4 regions of the Pseudoalteromonas sp. H103 genome follow, and region 1 is predicted to be linked to each of the others. Evidence: predicted binding sites of a transcription regulator. Region 1 holds the regulator's gene; each other region holds the start of a gene.

Region 1 (2,205 bases):
TATGGCTTTATCGGGTGGTGAGCGACGCCGCGTAGAAATTGCACGCGCACTAGCTGCTAATCCTAAATTTATATTGCTCGACGAACCCTTTGCAGGTGTAGACCCTATATCGGTGTTAGATATAAAGAAAATAATAGAACATCTTAAAAATCGTGGGATTGGTGTATTAATTACCGATCATAACGTAAGAGAAACCCTTGATGTTTGTGAAAAAGCCTACATTGTTTCTCATGGAGAGTTAATCGCTTCTGGTACACCAGAGCACGTATTAAATGACAAAACGGTACGCGATGTTTATTTAGGCGAGCAATTTAGGCTGTAACATTTACGCCATGTCTTTAAGCATCTGCTAGTATTAATTATAACAACATAAAAGGATTGTTAGAGATACATGAGGCAATCATTACAGCTGCGCATGGGCCAGCAACTTACAATGACTCCACAACTGCAACAAGCAATTCGTTTGTTGCAACTCAGTACATTGGATCTCCAGCAAGAAATACAAGAAGCGCTTGATAGCAATCCGCTTCTAGAAGTAGATGAACAAGATTACACGGAAGAATCAGCTGGCAAAAACGAGCAAAAAGCAGATAACGATGAATTAACCGTAAGTGCTAATGCCGACGAAAAACCAAGCGAGTACGAGCAAGACAGTGGTGAAGCACTTACTAAAGACACCGTAAGTGACGAAATGGCTATGGATGTAAGCTGGGATGAGTACATGAGCGCAGCTCCTGCTTCATCATCAGGCCCTATGCCAGAAGATGAGTCTATTTATCAAGGTGCTTCAACCGAAACTCTTCACGAATACCTAATGTGGCAATTACAGCTCACGCCGTTTAGCCCTACTGATGAAGCAATTGCAATAGCGATTGTTGAAGCAGTCGATGACTCAGGTATATTAACGCTAAGCTGTGAAGATATTTTAGAAAGCTTTAATCAAGAGAACGACGACGAAGGCGAAGTTGAACTTGATGAAATAGAAGCCGTTTTAAAACGTATTCAGTTGTTTGATCCGGTGGGTATAGCAGCTCGTAGCTTACAAGAGTGTTTGTGTATTCAGCTAAATCAGTTTGATAAAGATACGCCTTTTATCAATGAAACAAAGATGATTTTAACCGATCATATTGACCTATTAGCGGCTCGCGACTATCGTACATTAATGAAGAAAACTAAGCTCAAAGAAGACGAGCTTAAAGAAGTAATGACGTTAATTCACACTCTAAACCCTAAGCCAGCAGATACTATTGTAAGGGAAGAATCAGAGTATGTGATCCCCGATGTATCAGTTAAAAAAATAAAAGGCCGTTGGGTAGTTGAGCTAAACCCAGATAGCATGCCTAAGATACGTGTTAATAGCCAATATGCAGCTATGTCACGAACAGTTAAATCTAGTGGTGACAGTCAATTTATTCGCTCTCATTTACAAGAAGCTAAATGGTTTATAAAGAGCCTAGAGAGTAGAAACGACACACTACTAAAAGTAACTAATTGTATTGTTAAGCAACAACAGGGCTTTTTTGAACACGGTCCAGAAGCCATGAAACCTATGGTTTTAAACGATGTTGCTGAAATGGTAGAAATGCACGAGTCGACTATTTCGCGTGTAACTACTCAAAAGTATATGCACACGCCACGTGGTATATTTGAGCTTAAATACTTTTTCTCAAGCCACGTAAGCACCGAAAATGGTGGTGAGTGTTCATCTACAGCAATACGTGCTTTGATTAAAAAACTGATTGCCGCAGAAAACTCAGCAAAACCATTGAGTGATAGTAAAATTGCGGATATATTGGCTGAGCAAGGAATTAAAGTAGCTAGACGCACAATCGCAAAATACCGCGAATCTCTGGCTATTCCACCGTCTAATCAACGAAAGAGTTTGATATAAGACGCAAAACAAAGAGGAAAACGCTTATGCAACTAAACTTAACTGGTCGTCATGTAGATGTTACTGATTCATTAAGAGACTACGTAAATAATAAATTTGCAAAGCTAGAAAGGCATTCTGATCATATAAACAATGTTCATGTCATTCTCGATGTAGAAAAACTTAACCAAAAAGCTGAAGCTACAATCCATGTAAGTGGTGCAGAGTTATTTGCATCTACCGAACATCAAGACATGTATGCTGCCATAGACTCGTTGATTGACAAGCTCGATCGTCAAGTTATTAAACACAAAGAGAAGCTTGCTCGACATTAA
Region 2 (2,205 bases), on a different contig from region 1:
GTGAAGAAACCGAGCAGCCACTCGATGAGCTAATTGATATTGCATTATTTAGCGATGACCCTGAAAACCTACTCGCTGAAGACTTTGTTATTTACTCGCAAAAGCATCAAATAGTCTCTGGTACTAATACTATTGAGCTAAAAGTAAAAGAAAAGCCAGTGTACGCAGGGGTAGACCCGTACATTAAGCTTGTAGATAAAGACAGTAAAAACAACCTAGCTAAGTTTTAATGGTTAGCTACTAACTTAAAGGCCGCATTTAGTGCGGCCTTTTTTGTTTTACCTAATGTGTATAACACTAACCCTCAATAATACTTAATTACTTCAGGGCTAAACGTGGCAGCTTGCTGCGTTAAAACCTCTGGTTTAGAACAACTAAATAGCGAATTTTTGTCTAGTTTAGGCACGTTTCTCTTACCCAAAACAGATTAGTCAATTAAGCGAGTTGGTATAACAGGTAAGTGATTTAACAGCAGGGAGATAGTGATTGATTAAACAAGACGTATAGTTGAGCGTATTAGTTGCTAACCTTAGAGGGCGTTATGGGTATTTAGGCTATCCTAAAACGAGAAAAGGGCCAAAAGGCCCTTCGTGTTGCAGCAAGTAACACATTCTTTTTTATAGCGTAAAGTCTACTGCGTATGCTACGTAAACTTTAACATCTGATTCGTCCATGTCGGTATCAGATACACCAAAGGTAAAGCCATCTTTTGAAATTGATACGCCGTAATCAATAATATTATCGTCGCCAATAAAGTCACCAGAGTAATGACCTAAGTGAAGAGCCATTTCTGTACCATTGCTGCCAACAGCAAAACCGTAATCAGCAGTTAAGTAAAGTGAATCACCAAAGTCAGTACCATCACCATCAGCCGCTGAAGTAGCAAGTATTGCTGCGCCAAAGGTAAAACCTTCTACACTAATGCTACCGTAAATTTCAGAGAAATCAGCATCTGCTTCAGACGCTGCATCTGGGTATGCGTAGTAAATGTAACCTACATCGTAGCTAACTGTTTCATTAATATCGCCACCAAAGCCAGCGTATAGGTCTAGCTCATAAGTCATTTCGTCGGCCCATGAAGCATTTGATACCCAAGTACCAGCATAAAAGCCAGACTCATTTGCGTAATCAATACCACCAGAAACAGCAGCATCTCCACCAGTTTGCTCTTGTCCACGCCATAAATAGTTAGATGTTGCCGCAGCGTTTGCTGTTACTTCAGCATGTACAGCTGTTGACGTTAAAGATGTTGCACCCATTAATGCTATTGCGCTAATAGCGATGGTTTTTTTTAGTTTTAACATGTCCATTTCCCGTTATATGATTTTTTGCTCGCCAAGGTTTTTATTATGTATTCGCAACCCTTTTGGCTGGCGGCTTTTTATTGTTTAACTAACGGTATATTTGCACTGTATGTGCCAGCTCAATTAAATTATCTTTAAAATGGTTTTTTATTTATATAAAACAGATGCTTGAAGGTTTTCTATTAAAGCGTAGTATTATGAGGAAGGAAGTGTTGCGCACACTGCTGGTGCATAAATTAACCTAACTGCACCAGATAAATACAGTTAGGTTAGAAGTTTTTAGCCAAATATAGTGCGCATAAGGCTAATTGTTTCGTTTACACCGCGACCTTTTTGTACTTCGCTAATAATTGAATCACGCTTAGTGCGAATATGTTCAGGGATATCATCGGCGGCAAGGGCGCGATCTACTAAAATCTCTGCAGATTCTTTGCCTCTACGCTGCGTCTTTCCAGTAGTTGATGTGCTTCGCTTAGGCTTGCTCAGTAACTTTATGTAGTTAGAGCTATCGGCTGTGCTTTTATCTGCGTAGTAAAAAAAGCAGGGTAGTAGTGCTTTAATACCCACAAGTTGTGTTTCTAATTCATTTGAACCACTCGCCATTTTAAACCACGACATAGCGTGTATGCTTTGCACAATATCTTGCCAGTAGCGCTCAAAATCACGATTATTTAATTTAGTAATACCAAGTGCGCCACATAGGGCATCAAGTCGGCTATTACTAATTGGGGTAAATACATCAGGGCGACGCATAGCTAACAAGCGAGTAGCTGGCGCTAATGTTGGCTTTTCATCAGTGGCATTAAATGCACTTAAGTAACCTACAACAAATTGTTGGTAGTCATTTTGCTCTACATCACCTTCGAGAGGAATGTTACTTAGCGCATCATCAAATGCACCA
Region 3 (2,205 bases), on a different contig from region 1:
GGAGCAAGAGAATGCTAATACTAACTCGTAGAGTAGGTGAAACCCTAATGATTGGTGACGAAGTAACAGTTACCGTTCTAGGTGTTAAAGGAAATCAAGTTCGAATTGGTGTTAATGCACCTAAAGACGTATCTGTGCACCGTGAAGAGATTTACATGCGCATACAAGCTGAGAAGTCGAACCCTAATCCGGGCAATGCTTAATCAACACGTATACGTAGTTGAGTAATTTACTCAGCTAGTTAAAAAGCCACTCACTGAGTGGCTTTTTTGTTTATAAAATCGAGTGTTTCTGGGCTTAGTATTTGTTTTGAGATGTATTGCATACCGCTTTTATTTTTAATTAACAAACCGTTTGGTGTATTTACTACCTCAGTTATATCTTGCCATGCTAGTTGGTAGCTTTTGTAATGATTAGAGGATTTAATCCCTTCATCATCAAAAGTGAGCGTAACCTCGGAGCCTGATGCTCTGCTAAACATTTGCCTAGTAACCCACCAAGGTCGGCGGTAGTAAAATGCTACGCATTCCAGCACGGCTAACATGATCATAAATGTACCTAGGTAATGATCGTCCAATCCATAAATCCCAAATAAACCAAGTGCAATAAGTAGTACTAGTAAAAAATACTTGGGTTTGGCGCGTTTACTATAAGGAAGCGACTCGTCAAAGCACTCGTAAAAATAAGGTTTATCAAGCGTGTAGGTAGTTGTGAATGCCATATTGTATTTACTTAAAGCGTATTTTTTGACATTTTAACAGTAAGCCCCTAAATGAGCAGCTTTAAAGTGAGGATTTTATTGCAGGCACAAAAAAACGGCTCGTAAGCCGCTTTTTTCTAAAGGCGAAGAATTAACAGTTAGTTTCTTCTGCGTTAACGCCTTCTTTTACATTTTCACATGCATCTTCAACAGAGTTTTGCACGTCAGTTACTGCTTCATCAATACGCTCACCAGCTTCTTCTGCGTGGTTGTCTTCACAACCCATCATGAAAAAACCTGCAAATACTGCGATTAGTGCTGCTTTTAAAGTTGTAGAGTTCATAGTGTAATTCCTTGTAAGTATTAATTAATTTAGTGTTTGTTAGTCGTATGCCTTATCTACCTGGGTGATTTACCACGTAGCGCACCTGAAACTAATGAAATCACTAAAAGTACTAAAAAGATAAAAAATATAATTTTTGCTATACCAGCTGCGGCACCTGCTATGCCACCAAAACCTAACACTGCAGCGATTAAAGCAATAACTAAAAATGTGATTGTCCAGCGTAACATTGTCTTCTCCTTGGTTTATCAAATCGTTCGAAATAACTAATGCCAGTTACATGCCAGTTTATTTTATTGTTATTTATCAATTGCTTAATTGTTTTTTGATAATTATAGGTAACTATTGGCTTAGTAATTTTTACGCTTTGTTATGTAACTTATTCACACCTATGTAATTTTAGTAAACAAGATATATAGATAGCTAAGTTTAACGTTTTTTGGTAAGACCAATTTACATTTTATCAATTGGCTTTAACGTTACTATACCTGTAACGCGCTATTTTTAATGGTATTTATGGATTGTTAAAGTTATGGATATAACCTTTGCCTATAACCGTTATTTTTATCATCTATACGTAGTAGTGTTTATGGCTGTTTTAGCTATGTTAACCAAGGGGGTGATATGTTATTTTTATTTTAATTGGTTTTACCAATTTACAAGGTGTAGACAAAGCTATTAGTTTTGTTATCATCCAGTGAATAATTATTTAAATAAATCGATTTTTTATTTCGATGTGGGTTTTAAGGGGGAGAGTAATGGATATAGGTGCTCTACTTACAACTGCAGGTAGCTTAATGCTAACCGGTATGGTTGGGGTGTTTGTATTTTTGTCGATATTAATTGGTGCGGTTGTTCTTATGTCTAACTTGATTGCGCGTTTTAGCGAACCAGAAGTGACAACACCAGTTAAATCACCGTCTTTTAAATCTCAAGGTGTGCCTAGTGAGCACATCGCTGCTATTAGTGCTGCCATTGCTCAGTACAAATCAAATAATAACTAAGGGGCACACACATGGCTAAATTAAAGTTAACAGAATTAGTATTACGCGACGCTCACCAGTCTTTATTAGCAACACGTATGCGTTTAGACGACATGCTTCCTATTGCAAGCAAGTTAGATGATGCAGGTTATTGGTCGATTGAATCATGGGGCGGCGCA
Region 4 (2,205 bases), on a different contig from region 1:
ATAAAAACAGAAAATTTTCATGTTTGAATTCGCCCACTTCTTAAACTCATCATTTCAGCAATAAATTATTTAGTGTAAAATGCAGCGCTTTATTATGACCAATAACGAGTAGCGTACATGCAAACCAACATGCCCGATATAGCTGATACGGCTCCCGCCTTACAAACAGGTAAGTTAGACTGGGTTGGTATGGGCGAAATAGAACTGCCATTTATTTTTGAATCAAAAGATTTAGCACCCGTTACCGTTAATGCAAAAGCGCGTGCATTTGTTAACTTGCATAAAGAAGATGCTAAAGGCATCCATATGTCGCGCTTATTTTTAGCGCTCGACCTACTTTCTACCGAGCAACAAGTTAACCCGCAAACTATTGCACAGGCACTCGATACATTTATAACAAGCCATGAAGGCTTAAGTGATAAAGCGCAAATAGAGTTTAAGTTTGAATTACCGCTACGTCGTAAATCACTATTAAGCGGCAAAGCCGGTTGGAAAAGCTACCCTATAACGCTTACCAGCACCATTGAAAATAACGTTATTAGCTACGAGTTAACCGTAGATGTAACTTACTCATCTACCTGCCCGTGCTCTGCAGCACTTGCAAGGCAGCTTATTCAAAATGCCTTTAATGAAAAGTTTAACCAAGAGACGCTAAGTCAAAAAGATGTGCACGAATGGCTAGGCACCACGCAAGGTATTGTAGCTACGCCCCACTCACAGCGCTCAATTGCCAATGTAAAAGTTAAACTTGATAGCTCATGCGATGAATTTGACGTTGTTAATTTAATTAATACCTTAGAAGCTGAACTTAAAACACCGGTTCAAGCGGCAGTAAAACGCGAAGATGAGCAAGAATTTGCCCGCCTTAATGGTCAAAACTTAATGTTTTGTGAAGATGCTGCTCGTAAAATTAAAGCTGTTCTTGAAAACGATAACTTTAGTGATTATTGGCTGCAAATAAATCATTACGAATCACTGCATGCACACGACGCTGTGGCTATTGCGGTTAAAGGTGTTAGCGGCGGCTATAAAGCTTAACTTCCTTGAAATGATAGTTTATAAATTCATACGGTAATTAACTCATAACACAAAGTTTTTAGGCACGTAAATTGCTTTAGTTGAGCAGTGTCAATTTGTTGTTATGGAGTTACCGTATGGAATTCGCTTTATTATCAATTTTAGTATTAGTGGTTGGGGCCTCAATTGTTGCGTCAAAATTTAATGATGATGGCGGTAACCCGTATCCTTTTACCCGTAAACAAACTGTGTTTACGCAGGTTGAAGGCGCATTTTTAAACCTGTTAGAACGTGCAGTTGGCGATCAATATAAAATAGTCAGCCGTGTTAAATTAATCGACGTGATTGATTGTAAGCAAGGCCTTTCGGCAAAATCTAAACGTGCTGCTTTAGCAAAAGCTAAAAATAAACAACTCGACTTTGTATTAATCGACAAAGAAAAGTTGACCATTGTTGCCGCTGTTGACTTAGTTAACAACGCCAATAAAGATGGCCACAAAGCCCAACGCGATTGGTTTGTAAATGGCGCTTTAGAATCGGCTGGCATTCCACATATTCGTATGAAGGTTAAATCGGGCTACCGCCCTTCAGAAGTTCGCGATGCAATAATGTTTAAACTAGGAAAACCTGCAGCTGCGCAAACCCAGCGCCCAGTTCGCAACCGCGTACACAAACCTGCTGTGTTATCGCCTTCTCAAGCTAAAGCGCAAACAACCGCCTTAGCCGAAATATAAAATAGAATTAAATACTCTCCTAAAAGTATTTAAAGCGAGCTCATAAACAAGCTCGCTTTTTTGTTTTTTATAGCTAACTTCACGTATAATCAAGTTATTCAAACTCAGGAATTTAACACTATGAATGTTGGTATTATTGGCGCTATGGAGCCAGAAGTTAAAATTTTACGTGAAGCAATGCAAAACCCACAAATTTTAACTAAAGCAGGTTTCACTTTTTATACTGGCGAGTTAGCTGGAAACACAGTAACACTTGTTCAATCTGGTATTGGTAAAGTTGCTTCAACTATTGCTACCACGTTACTGATTGATAACTTTGAACCTGATTGTGTTATTAACACAGGCTCTGCCGGTGGGTTTGATCCATCATTAAGTGTTGGCGATGTAGTGATTTCGTCAGAAGTTCGTCATCACGATGTAGACGTAACCGCATTTGGCTACGAAATTGGTCAAG

What was found. Region 1 encodes sigma-54, which starts transcription at its own class of promoters, with help from an activator protein. Its sites were predicted from a motif close to GTTGGCACGNNNNTNGNNT; they were not measured.
Region 2: a site for sigma-54 is predicted at 1,405-1,423, ahead of ATS74_RS05300 (TorF family putative porin). Genes of this name have one in related genera too.
Region 3: a site for sigma-54 is predicted at 1,313-1,331, ahead of ATS74_RS19760 (DUF1328 domain-containing protein). Genes of this name have one in related genera too.
Region 4: a site for sigma-54 is predicted at 1,097-1,115, ahead of ATS74_RS14300 (DUF2726 domain-containing protein). Genes of this name have one in related genera too.

The regions. Positions count from the first base shown of each region.
Region 1 is NZ_LOFG01000001.1:71,858-74,062, reverse strand. It holds gene lptB (LPS export ABC transporter ATP-binding protein) at 1-322, shown strand, start outside; gene ATS74_RS00390 (RNA polymerase factor sigma-54) at 392-1,891, shown strand; gene hpf (ribosome hibernation promoting factor) at 1,918-2,205, shown strand.
Region 2 is NZ_LOFG01000005.1:12,587-14,791, reverse strand. It holds gene ATS74_RS05305 (ABC transporter permease/M1 family aminopeptidase) at 1-230, shown strand, start outside; gene ATS74_RS05300 (TorF family putative porin) at 618-1,304, opposite strand; gene ATS74_RS05295 (hypothetical protein) at 1,584-2,205, opposite strand, start outside.
Region 3 is NZ_LOFG01000016.1:452,445-454,649, forward strand. It holds gene csrA (carbon storage regulator CsrA) at 12-203, shown strand; gene ATS74_RS14250 (YcxB family protein) at 254-721, opposite strand; gene ATS74_RS14255 (hypothetical protein) at 852-1,043, opposite strand; gene ATS74_RS19760 (DUF1328 domain-containing protein) at 1,100-1,273, opposite strand; gene ATS74_RS14260 (OadG family protein) at 1,802-2,047, shown strand; gene oadA (sodium-extruding oxaloacetate decarboxylase subunit alpha) at 2,059-2,205, shown strand, end outside.
Region 4 is NZ_LOFG01000016.1:463,015-465,219, reverse strand. It holds gene folE2 (GTP cyclohydrolase FolE2) at 118-1,038, shown strand; gene ATS74_RS14300 (DUF2726 domain-containing protein) at 1,155-1,751, shown strand; gene mtnN (5'-methylthioadenosine/S-adenosylhomocysteine nucleosidase) at 1,872-2,205, shown strand, end outside.